DNA from 2 places in the Kosakonia pseudosacchari genome. Region 2 is predicted to be linked to the other one. Evidence: predicted binding sites of a transcription regulator. Region 2 holds the regulator's gene; the other holds the start of a gene.
What was found. Region 2 encodes PhoB, which activates phosphate uptake and scavenging genes when phosphate is short. Its sites were predicted from a motif close to CTGTCATAAAACTGNCNNAT; they were not measured.

Region 1: the regulator PhoB is predicted to act here: its motif matches at 1,793-1,812, upstream of pstS (phosphate ABC transporter substrate-binding protein PstS).

What each region holds. Positions count from the first base shown of each region.
Region 1 is NZ_CP063425.1:4,890,733-4,897,061, forward strand. Features, by position in the region: gene pstC (phosphate ABC transporter permease PstC) at 1-543, opposite strand, end outside; gene pstS (phosphate ABC transporter substrate-binding protein PstS) at 667-1,707, opposite strand; gene IP581_RS23245 (hypothetical protein) at 1,981-2,559, opposite strand; gene glmS (glutamine--fructose-6-phosphate transaminase (isomerizing)) at 2,626-4,455, opposite strand; gene glmU (bifunctional UDP-N-acetylglucosamine diphosphorylase/glucosamine-1-phosphate N-acetyltransferase GlmU) at 4,662-6,032, opposite strand.
Region 2 is NZ_CP063425.1:1,057,153-1,063,481, forward strand. Features, by position in the region: gene sbcC (exonuclease subunit SbcC) at 1-2,605, opposite strand, end outside; gene sbcD (exonuclease subunit SbcD) at 2,602-3,804, opposite strand; gene phoB (phosphate response regulator transcription factor PhoB) at 4,003-4,692, shown strand; gene phoR (phosphate regulon sensor histidine kinase PhoR) at 4,714-6,012, shown strand.

The DNA.
Region 1 (6,329 bases), 1.1 Mb from region 2:
GATCATAATGGCGAGGATCACCCCGGCAGCCAGAATACCGATACCAAATGCGGGGCCGGAAAACAGCGCGCCGACAAAAGGAATGTTGGAAAGGACATTGCCCACCGGTTCCTGGAAATAAGTTGCGAACAGCGGAGCAAAAATAAACAGCCCCCACATGCCGTAAACAATACTCGGGATCGCCGCCAGCAGCTCAATAGCAATACCCAGCGGGCGTTTCAGCCAGTTTGGCGACAGCTCCGTCAGAAACAGTGCGATACCAAAACTCACCGGAACAGCGATAAGCAACGCGATGACCGAGGTAACAATGGTGCCATAAATCGGTACCAGCGCCCCGTAGACGTCATTCGGCGCATCCCACTCTTTGGTCCACAGGAAAGAAAAACCAAACTTCTGAATGCTTGGCCATGAGGAGAAAATCAGGGACACGATAATGCCGCTGAGCAGCAATAACACAATCAGCGCAGCCAGTCTTACCAGTGCGCTGAATAACATGTCGCCTTTTTTACCCGGGGGATTAAATGCCGGCTTGGTTGCAGCCATAAATTACTCTTCAGTTTAACGTCTTACGAATTTGCCCGCAGGCACTTGCGCTTGCCGGCCTACAGAAGATCTGTAAGGCGGATGGTGTAAGCGCCATCCGCCATGTTCTTCAAAAACGAGTGCTTAGTACAGTGCTTTACCGCTGCTGTCTTTCACGTTGGCTTTCCAGGCAGCGCGAACTTGTTCAACAACGCTATCCGGCAGGGTTGCGTAGTCGAGGTCGTTAGCTTGTTTGCCGCCTTTTTTGTAGGCCCAGTCAAAGAACTTCAGCACTTCGGCACCCTGCTCAGGTTTAGCCTGCTCTTTGTGCACCAGAATGAACGTGGTGGAGGTGATTGGCCACACATCCGCACCTTTCTGGTTAGTCAGGTCCTGCGCGAAAGATTTGCTCCAGTCGATATCTTTAGCCGCGTTGGAGAAACTGGTTTCCGTCGGGCTAACCGCTTTACCATCGGCAGAGAGCAGCTTGGTGTAGGTCAGGTTGTTCTGCTTAGCGTAAGCATATTCAACGTAACCGATAGAGCCCGGCAGGCGCTGAACGAACGCGGCGATACCGTCGTTACCTTTACCGCCCAAGCCGGTCGGCCAGTTAACGGTAGAACCAGAACCGACTTTAGATTTCCACTCTTCGTTCACTTTCGCCAGGTAGCTGGTGAAAACGAAGGAGGTACCGGAACCATCAGCGCGGCGAACCACAGCGATGTTCTGCGAAGGCAGTTTCAGGCCTGGGTTGAGTTTGGCGATAGCCGCGTCATCCCATTTTTTGATATTACCCAGGTAGATATCACCGAGGGTTTTGCCGTCCAGTACCAGCTCGCCGGATTTAACACCCGGGACGTTGATTGCCAGCACGATACCGCCGATCACGGTCGGGAACTGGAACAGGCCTTCCTGAGCCAGTTTGTCGTCAGACAGCGGAGCATCGGACGCACCGAAATCAACAGTTTTAGCCGTAATTTGTTTAACGCCACCCGAAGAACCGATGCCCTGATAGTTAATCTTGTTACCTGTTTCTTTCTGATAGGTATCAGCCCACTTGGCATACACCGGAGCCGGGAAAGTTGCGCCCGCGCCTGTCAGGCTGGCAGCTGCGTTTACAGCAAATGCACTCAGAGAAAAGGTCGCGGCGACAACAGTTGCGACAGTGGTACGCATAACGTTCATAATGTCTCCTGCAAGAATCGTAAATCGTTGTTTAGTGGCTACGATGAGCAAAATAGGACACTTTGATGACAGTTATATGCAATGATTGTTACTGTTTTATGACAGCAACGGATTACGGTTTGATTCAGTGAATATTGAATGCGTTATCAGCGAGATAAAACGCTTAATGACAATGATATTTCAGTATGATTTTAATTTTATGACACTAAAAACGTAGTTGAATCTGACAAGAAGTCCTAACCAACCGCGAGAAAAAAGCCACCGCGTATTAATTTATTTACGCTTCGGTTGCGTTAGCGCATCACGGCGGAATTGCATGATTTTCAGTGACACACGCCACTGCATCAATTTCGTCAGTTCTGGCCCATTCATCACCTGCCGCGCCAGCCACCAGAGAAAAAAACCGCTTCCCCAACAAGCCAGAGATAACCAGCTAAATGGCGCAAACATTAGCCATCCTGCCACCAGCACATTGCAAACAGATAACAGAAACCAGACTGCCAAAAACAGTTTCAGGGATAATGTTTTACCTTTCTCAACGCCTGTTAACGCGACGATCAGCAGAACGAACACGCCTATCCCGGCAATAATCCCCAGACCGCTAATCACCGATTTCGCTGCAATAGCCAAGCAAACATAGCTCAGCAGTAACGCATAAAATACTACCGTTGCGCTGCCATAAAATGTCATCCCGCCTCTGCCTGCAGGATAGGCCTTTGGCATCTCTGTAAATGCCTCCGCAGCCAGCTTCAACTCTGCCAGCTTGCGACCCGCTATTCCCGCATCAACGCCCCGGCAATAATTGATGAGTGCAAGCAACCTCGCACCTGCCATTTTTTCCAACAAACTCATGGCTATCCTTAAAAAAAGAGGCTGCCATCAGGCAACCTCTCTCTACATTATGAGAAGCTTAAGACCTTATTCCACAGTAACCGATTTCGCCAGGTTACGCGGCTGATCCACGTCGGTGCCTTTGATCAGCGCAACATGGTAAGCCAGCAGTTGCAGCGGCACGGTATAGAAGATTGGCGCGATCATTTCTTCTACATGCGGCATATCGATAATGTGCATATTGTCGTTGCTGGTGAAACCGGCATCCTGATCGGCAAAGACATACAGCACGCCGCCACGGGCGCGAACTTCTTCGATGTTGGATTTCAGTTTTTCCAGCAGTTCATTGTTTGGCGCAACAACAATCACTGGCATATCGGCATCAATCAGCGCCAACGGACCATGTTTCAGTTCACCTGCGGCATAGGCTTCGGCGTGAATATAGGAGATCTCTTTCAGCTTCAGCGCGCCTTCCAGTGCAATCGGATACTGATCGCCACGGCCAAGGAACAGCGCATGATGCTTGTCGGAGAAATCTTCTGCCAGCGCTTCAATGCGTTTATCCTGCGACAGCATCTGCTCAATGCGGCTCGGCAGCGCCTGCAAACCGTGAACGATATCGTGCTCAATGGCCGCATCAAGCCCTTTCAGGCGGCTCAGTTTCGCCACCAGCATCAGCAACACTGTGAGCTGAGTAGTGAACGCTTTGGTTGATGCAACGCCGATTTCCGTACCGGCTTTGGTCATCATCGCCAGATCGGATTCACGCACCAGCGAGGAACCTGGCACGTTACAAATCGCCAACGACCCCAGATATCCCAGCTCTTTTGACAAGCGCAGCGCCGCCAGCGTATCCGCCGTTTCACCAGACTGCGACAGCGTGATCATCAGGCTATTGCGACGCACCGCTGATTTGCGATAGCGGAATTCAGAAGCGATTTCGACATCGCACGGAACCCCCGCCAGCGCTTCAAACCAGTAGCGGGAAACCATACCGGAGTTGTAAGACGTACCGCAGGCAACAATTTGAATATGCTCAACTTTCGACAGCAGTTCGTTGGCATTCGGCCCCAGTTCGCTCAGATCAACTTCACCATGGCTGATACGGCCAGTCAGGGTATTTTTGATGGCGTTCGGCTGTTCGTAGATCTCTTTCTGCATGTAGTGGCGGTAAATACCTTTATCGCCCGCATCGTATTGCAGATTAGATTCGATATCAGGGCGTTTAACCTGCGCACCGGATTTATCGAAAACCGTCACGCTACGGCGAGTCACTTCCGCAATATCGCCCTCTTCAAGGAAGATAAAGCGGCGGGTAACCGGCAGGAGTGCCAGTTGATCGGATGCAATAAAGTTTTCGCCCATGCCAAGACCGATAACCAGCGGGCTGCCAGAGCGCGCTGCCAGCAGCGTGTTGGGATCGCGGGTATCCATAATGACCGTGCCATATGCACCGCGTAATTGAGGGATAGTACGCAGTACGGCTTCACGCAGCGTACCGCCCTGCTCCAGTTCCCAATGCACCAGGTGCGCGATAACTTCGGTATCTGTTTCAGAAACAAACACATAACCACGCGCTTTTAACTCTTCACGCAGCGGCTCGTGGTTTTCGATAATACCGTTATGCACCACAACAATATGATCAGAAACATGCGGATGCGCATTGCCTTCCGACGGTTCACCGTGTGTTGCCCAGCGAGTGTGGGCAATACCGGTCCCACCGTGCAGAGGGTGTTCTTCCGCCGTCTGAGAGAGCATCTGCACTTTACCGAGACGACGCAGCCGGGTCATGTGACCTTGCGCATCAACCACTGCCAGACCGGCAGAGTCATAACCACGGTATTCAAGACGACGAAGGCCTTCGAGAAGGATTTCAGCTACATCACGTTGCGCGACTGCGCCAACAATTCCACACATATTTTTTGATTCCGATTTTGGCATTATGCCTTTTGTTGTCGGTCAACCTGTTTACACGCCATGCTTCGACGCTGCCTGTGTACAACGCGAATTAGTGGGTGTAAGTGTCCGATTACCGGACTCCCCGAGCCTTGTAGAGAGTGGGGTTATTTTTATAGGTACTGCACGCGGGCGGGGGATTATCTTTCCCCTCATCCCTGAAATTGTTACTTCTTCTTCACCGGACGCTGCCAGCCCTGTTTTTGGACCTGCGGCACGCGGCTTAAAACCAGTTCATTTTCGTTAACGTTGCGCGTCACCGTGGTACCGGCGGCAATAGTTGCGCCTTTACCGACTGTGACAGGTGCCACCAGTTGCGTATCAGAACCAACAAACACATCATCACCAATGATGGTTTTATGCTTGTTCGCGCCGTCATAGTTACAGGTGATAACCCCTGCGCCGACATTCACGTTGTCACCAATTTCCGCGTCACCAAGATAGGTCAGATGGCCCGCTTTAGAACCTTTACCCAGCCGCGCTTTTTTCATTTCCACAAAGTTGCCGACATGCGCGCCAGCCAGCAATTCAGCACCCGGGCGCAAACGTGCAAAAGGCCCGATGGTACATGCCGCTTCCAGACGAGCATCTTCCACAACGCTGTAAGGACTGATTTCGCAATCGTCACCTATTTCGCTGTTTTTCAGGACACAACCGGCCCCGATCTTCACGCGATGGCCGAGCTTAACGTGACCTTCAATGATGACGTTAGCATCGATCTCGACATCCCGCCCGTGCTCCAGCGTACCGCGCAGATCGAAACGTGCAGGATCGCGCAGCATAACGCCTGCCAGCAGCAGTTTCTCCGCTTGTTCAGACTGGTAAGCGCGCTCCAGACTCGACAACTGAAGACGATTGTTAACGCCTTCCACTTCGCTCAGGCGCTGCGGGTGAACGGCGGTGATTTCACGCCCTTCCTGGTATGCCAGCGCAATGATATCGGTAATGTAGTATTCACCCTGGGCATTGTTGTTGGTGAGTTTGCTAAGCCAGCGTTTCATATCGCCGCCATTGGCGATCAAAATACCGGTATTGATTTCATTAATCTTACGCTGCTCTTCACTGGCATCTTTCTGCTCAACAATGCCGGTTACGACGCCGTTTTCGCGCGTGATGCGGCCATAGCCAGTAGGATCATGCAGAACCACCGTTAACAAACCGATCCCACCTTGCGGTTTTGCCGCACGCAGACGTTCCAGTGTTTCCACCGAAATCAGCGGCACATCACCGTAGAGCATGAGGATATCTTCGTCATCAGCGAAGAACGGTGCAGCCTGCTGCATCGCATGGCCAGTGCCCAGTTGTTCAGCTTGTAAAACCCAATTGAGTTTATCGTCAGAAAGGCGTTGTTTGAGCAGATCGCCGCCGTGTCCATACACCAGATGAACGTGGTTCGCGCCAAGAACAGTCGCAGTATCAATGACATGCTGAACCATCGCTTTCCCTGCAAGCGTATGCAGCACTTTGGGAAGATCGGAATACATGCGTGTACCTTTGCCCGCAGCAAGGATCACCACACTCATTTTTGTGTTCAACATATGCGTCCTGACTCTATTTTGGGAAAGAAGTAAACCTCTTTCACGTTGAAAATTCTACATATTTTGTAGCATGAAATGGATTGCCGACGAAACGCTCAAGTTCGGCGATTACAGGCCATTTGAAGGCTAGTTGGTGCGCAGAGTAAATCAGTTTACCGCTGAAAAATAGCGCCATTTCCTGCTGGTGCTAATTCATACAATGGGTTAGCCATTTTTTTCATCCTGAATAAAGATCGCACAAAAACAAAACGGCGTTTTAATCATCTAAGAGTGTGACGCACAAAAAAGAAACAGCGT
Region 2 (6,329 bases):
CCATCTCCTGCAATACGTTTTGCTGGCGCTTGCGGTTATCGTCGTCCTGCTTCAACTGTTGGCGGCATTCCCCCTGGCGGGTGGTGTTTTCCCGAAGCTGGCGCGAAATCGCGTCCAGCGCCAGGCCGATGCTTTCAACCGTGGCATCCGGTGAGAGTGCCGCAGGCGGCTGCGCCTGGTGCGCACGCAATGCCTGTTCAGCGCTGTTCGCTAGTGCCTGTTTCTGCTGGCATTCGCTGTCGAGCTTCTGGCGTAACTGCTCAAGGCGCTGGCGTTCAGGTTCGGTGAGCAGGGCGTCGAGAAAGGCCTGATGATCGGCGAAAATGCTGTTTCCCAGCGCATCGGTAAATTGTTGCTCCAGCGCGGCTGCGGTTTGCTCCTCTTGCGCCAGTTGCTGATGCAAGGTTTGCCACTGGCTTTGTAGCGCAAGGCACGCATCGTGTATTTTCCGCCAGCCTTCCAGCGCCGCCGTTTGCCCGCCGCTGGCGGTGTCGCTTTCCGGTAGCGTCTCGAGGATCGGCGTGAGTTGCGCCATCTTTTCGTGCAGCGCGCTGAGCTGTTGCTGCTGGTGTTGCCATTGTTCGGCTTCCTGTGCGCGCGCCGCCAGCCACTGCTCCTCTTCGCCTTCCGGCGGTAGAGCCAGATCCAGTTGTTGCAGCGTGGTCGCCAGTTTTTCACGGCGGGCGACCACGGCTTGTTGGTACTGTTCGCTTTGTTGATGAAGTTCGCGGATTTGCACCTGCAATGTCTGGCGCTGGTTTAGCAAGTAAAGCTGATGTTCATACGCATCCTGCGCGCTTTGCCAACTGGTTAACTCACGATGCGGCTCCAGCGTGACGCTGAGCGCGGCGCAGGCTTTCGCCCACTCCTGCAACCAGTTTTGCTCCTCCTGTTGCAGGTTTTTCACTTCGCGCTCATCTTTTTCGTAGCGTTCAGCCAGCCCTTTCAGCCGCTCGCTAAGTGCGACGCCATCCTCTTTGACCTGGCGCACTTCGAGATCCAGCGCGCTGCGCCGCGCCTGATTGACGCCGGGTTCAAGGGTTTGGTAATGCGCAATCGCCGGATGTTCGGTTGCGCCACACAGCGGACAAGGCTGACCCGGTTGCAGGCGCGCGCGTTCGCTTTCCAGATCTTTGATGCGGTTTTCCAGCTCGCAAATGGTGGTGACTTCCGTCAGCAGCTGGTTTTTCTCTTTGTACAGCTCGCGTTTGCGCGCCAGCTCAAGGCTTATCTTTTCCTGCTCGGCGCGTAAATCAAGCAAGCTTTGCTGGCGCTGCGCCAGCTGCTTGCGCAGCGGAGCGAAACGGGCATGCAGGGCGGTAAGCTGCTGGCGCAGCGGGCGGTTTTGTGCGCACAACGCCATTGCCGCCGCCGTCTCTTCTTCGCTCATCGCCAGTGTTGACACAGGCAAGGTGCGCAGTTTCGCCTCCTGGCTCTGCACGCGTTGCTGCAGCCCAATCCACTGTTTTTTCTCTTCTTCCAGTTGATTGTACAACACGCGCCAGCCGGTTAATTCGCTCTGCCAGCGCTGAAAACGGGCGTTCTCAGCAAGCCAGCTTTCCAGCGTTTTCTGCATGTCCCGCAATGTTGCATGCTGCTGCTGGGCGCTATGGCGAATGCGCGCACGCTGTAACAGACTGGCATGTAAGCGAGTATTTACTTCTTCGCTCTGCGCACGGGTGCGAACCAGCGCTTTACGCTGTTCTTCAAGCCGACCCCACAATGGGCGCAATTGCAGCGCCGGTTGCGCACGTTCCAGCGCCGCTAACTGCGGCTGGGCACCGGCCAGCGCCTGCTGAGCCTGTACCAGCGCGGCCTGCGCGCGTCCGCGCGTGGCGCGCAACTCCGCGTCGCGGTTCAGCCAGTTGGCCTGCGCCTGTATATCGCGTTGCCCTGCCAGCAAACGTTGCTCTTCGTCAGTAAGCGCCTGCAAACTTTGCGCAAGCTGCTGGCGCTGCTCATCGTTAAGCAGTTCCACGCCTTTTGCCTGCGCCTGCAACTGCTCAAGCCGGGTTTTCGCCGCTTTGTGTTTTTCAAACACCATGGCGGAAATCTGGCCGTAAATCTCGGTGCCGGTCAGCTCTTCGAGCAGCTCTGCGCGTTCACGCGGTTTCGCATTGAGGAACGCGGCAAACTGCCCCTGTGACAACAACATGGAGCGGGTAAAGCGGCCATAATCCAGCCCGGTCAGTGAGGCGGTCAGATCAAGCTTGTCTTTCACTTTATCGGCAAGGATTTTGCCGTCGGCGCAGAGAGCCAGCTCAACTCGCGGGGCTTGCAGATTGCCCTCCGGCAGCCCGCGGGCGCGGCTCTGGCTCCAGAATGCGCGGTAGGCAACGCCTTTCACTTCAAACTCCACTTCAGCCAGGCAGTCAGCGGTGTCGCGAGTCATTAAATCGTTTTGCGATTGTGAAAGGGTGCTAAGGCGCGGTGTTTCGTGGTACAGCGCCAGGCAGATGGCGTCGAGCAGCGTGGTTTTCCCCGCACCGGTCGCGCCGGTAATGGCGAACAGACCGTTGCTGGCGAACGGCTCTTCGGTGAAGTCTATTTTCCACTCGCCTTTAAGCGAGTTCAGGTTTTTTAGCCGCAGGCTCAGGATTTTCATGCCTCATTCTCCTCATCCAGCGCCTGGCGCGCTTCGCTAAACAGCGTGTGTAACCGCGCATTTTGTGTGTCGTCGAGTTCTGCCAGCACAAGGCGGCGGGCGAAGACCTCTTCGACTTTTAATTCGTTTAAGGTTTCGCGTAACTCGCCGGAGAGAATGCGTTCGCGTTGCTCACGGCTGCGGCGCACCAGCAGCACTTCGACTGGCAAAGCTTCTGTCACCTGCTGGATTTTGCGCTGCATATCTGCCAGATATTCATGGCTTTCGATTTCGATATCCAGCCATACGGTCTGCTCTGTGGGCGCATCGCGCCACCGTTCTAACTGACGGCAAATTTCCGCGAAATCGCCTTTTATCACCGCTAGCGGCTGAGTTTCCGGAACCTCCAGCGCCGTGACATCGGCGAGTTTACCTTCGGCGAAGGTCACCAGATTGACGCTTTTGCTTTTCCCGGTTTCATCAAAACTTAATGCAATCGGCGAGCCGCAGTAGCGGATATGCTCGAGGCCGCCAATCTTCTGCGCCCGGTGAATGTGGCCGAGCGCGAGGTAATCCACCGGTGGAAAATTTTGCGCAGGGAAAGCGTCTAACGTGCCGATATAAATATCACGTACCGCGTCACTTTTACTGGCACCCACCGTGGTTAAATGGCCGCTGGCGATAATCGGCAGTGGTTTGTCACCGCGCAGTTCACAGGCCTGAGAAAATTGCTGTTGATAGTAATCGGTGATCGCCGCCAGCAAATGCTGCTGTTTTTGTTGTCCGGAAAGCCCCGCCTGGCTCACGGTAATATCGCGCGGGCGTAAAAACGGCACCGGGCAAAATACCGCACCGGGTTCGCCATCGCGGCGATAGAGCCAGAACGGCTGGGTGCCTGCACTGGCCACCACGGTGGTTTTCAGGTAGGCAAGGATCGCTTTTGATTCATTCAGCGTGGCCACGGAATCGTGGTTTCCCGCCAGCACGATAAGCTGGCAGCCCGTCTGCTGGAGTTTGACCACAAAGCGGTTGTAAAGCTCGCGGGCGTAGCTTGGCGGGGAACCGGTATCGAAAATATCGCCTGCGACAATAATGGCATCCACCTGATGCGTTTCGGCGGCGGCGAGCAGCCAGTCGAGAAAAGCGTCATGTTCGGCGGCGCGGTTTTTACTGTAGAAGTTTTGACCCAGATGCCAGTCTGAAGTGTGAATGATGCGCATAGCGGTTCCGTGGCGAAAAAGCGTAAAGCCGATTATAAACATTAAGCAGATGAGGGACATAACCGAACGCAAATTTGCGTTGTCACACGGCCACCGCACGGGTCATATAGCGGTCATCTTATTCATAAATCTGTCATAAAACTGACGCATAATGGCGCCGCTACATATACTGACGACTTAATTAAAACAGGGCGAATTATGGCGAGACGAATTCTGGTCGTAGAAGATGAAGCACCGATCCGTGAAATGGTGTGCTTCGTGCTCGAGCAAAATGGTTTTCAACCGGTGGAAGCTGAAGATTATGACAGCGCGGTGAACCAACTTAACGAACCCTGGCCCGACCTGGTTTTACTGGACTGGATGCTGCCTGGCGGTTCTGGCATTCAGTTTATTAAACATCTTAAACGCGAAGCGATGACCCGTGATATTCCGGTGATGATGCTGACCGCGCGCGGGGAGGAAGAGGATCGCGTTCGCGGTCTGGAAACGGGGGCGGACGATTACATTACCAAGCCATTTTCACCGAAAGAGCTGGTCGCGCGCATTAAAGCCGTGATGCGCCGTATTTCACCGATGGCGGTGGAAGAGGTGATTGAAATGCAGGGGCTGAGCCTCGATCCTTCCTCGCACCGCGTGATGACCGGTGAGAATCCGCTGGATATGGGACCGACAGAGTTTAAACTCTTACACTTCTTTATGACGCACCCGGAACGGGTTTATAGCCGCGAACAGCTGCTGAACCACGTATGGGGAACCAACGTTTACGTTGAAGACAGAACCGTGGACGTGCATATTCGCCGTCTGCGCAAAGCGCTGGAACACAGCGGCCACGATCGTATGGTGCAAACAGTGCGCGGCACGGGATATCGTTTTTCGACCCGTTTCTGAAATTTGACAGGAGTGTGACGCGTGCTGGAACGGCTGTCATGGAAAAGGCTGGTGCTGGAGCTCCTCCTTTGTTGTATCCCCGCCTTTATTCTCGGCGCGATTTTCGGTTACCTGCCCTGGTTTTTGTTCGCCGCGGTAACCGGGTTGCTGATCTGGCATTTCTGGAATTTACTGCGTCTTTCCTGGTGGTTGTGGGTCGATAAAAGCATGACGCCGCCGCCGGGCACGGGAAGCTGGGAGCCGCTACTTTACGGGCTACACCAGATGCAGATGCGTAACAAAAAGCGCCGCCGCGAACTGGGAAATTTGATCAAACGCTTTCGCAGCGGTGCGGAATCGCTGCCGGATGCGGTGATCCTTACCACTGAAGAAGGGGCGATTTTCTGGTGTAACGGTCTTGCGCAGCAGATGCTGGGGCTGCGCTGGCCGGACGATAACGGCCAGAATATCCTTAACTTATTACGCTACCCCGAATTCACTAAATACATCAGGAACCAGGAGTTTGGCCGACCTCTGCATCTGGTGCTCAATAATGGGCGGCATCTTGAGATCCGCGTCATGCCCTACAGCGAGCAACAGCTGCTGATGGTGGCGCGCGACGTGACGCAAATGCACCAGCTGGAAGGCGCGCGGCGTAACTTTTTCGCTAACGTCAGCCATGAACTGCGCACGCCGTTAACGGTGCTGCAGGGCTACCTGGAGATGATGCAGGAGCAAACGCTGGAAGGGGCGCCGCGCGAAAAAGCGCTGCACACCATGCGTGAGCAAACGTCGCGGATGGAAGGGCTGGTGCGTCAGTTACTCACGCTGTCGAAAATTGAAGCCGCGCCGACGCTGCCGCCAAACGAAACCATTGATGTGCCGATGATGCTGCGGGTCGTCGAGCGTGAAGCGCAAACCCTCAGTCTGCAAAAGCACACCTTCAGTTTTGAAGTGGATAACACGCTTAAAGTGCTTGGTAACGAAGAGCAATTGCGCAGCGCAATCTCAAATCTGGTGTATAACGCCGTCAACCACACGCCAGCGGGTACGCACGTTATTGTGCGCTGGCAGCATGTCCCGCAGGGGGCGGAATTTAGCGTGGAAGATAACGGACCGGGCATTGCCGCAGAACATATTCCGCGCCTGACCGAACGTTTCTACCGGGTGGATAAAGCCCGCTCGCGGCAAACCGGCGGCAGCGGTCTTGGGTTGGCGATTGTCAAACACGCGGTGAATCACCACGAAAGCCGCCTTGATATTGTCAGTGAACCGGGCAAGGGCACCCGTTTTAGCTTTGTTCTGCCGGAACGTCTGGTTGCCAAAAAAGCCGCTTCCTGAAGGTCCTGTCAGCATATCTTTCCAGCGGCCTGCGAAAACAGGCCGCTTTCCCGCACCGTCTACCGCCGCTGAAACGTATTTTGTACGTCTGTTGATTTTTTGTTCGCATGATCAGCCATGTGTTTTTCTGATAAATAGAGTATTTAACTGCTTGTTTTTTGCAATGCAGCATAACAATCTGGTTTTGCGATCCCACCTTGCCTTTAAACGTTATAAGCGTTTAAATTGCGCCCCATACATTGTCAGACCGACTGTGTTCACGTGGTAAATCGAAAAACTATTCTTCGCCACGTTGTAGATAAAGCATTTCCCGCTGA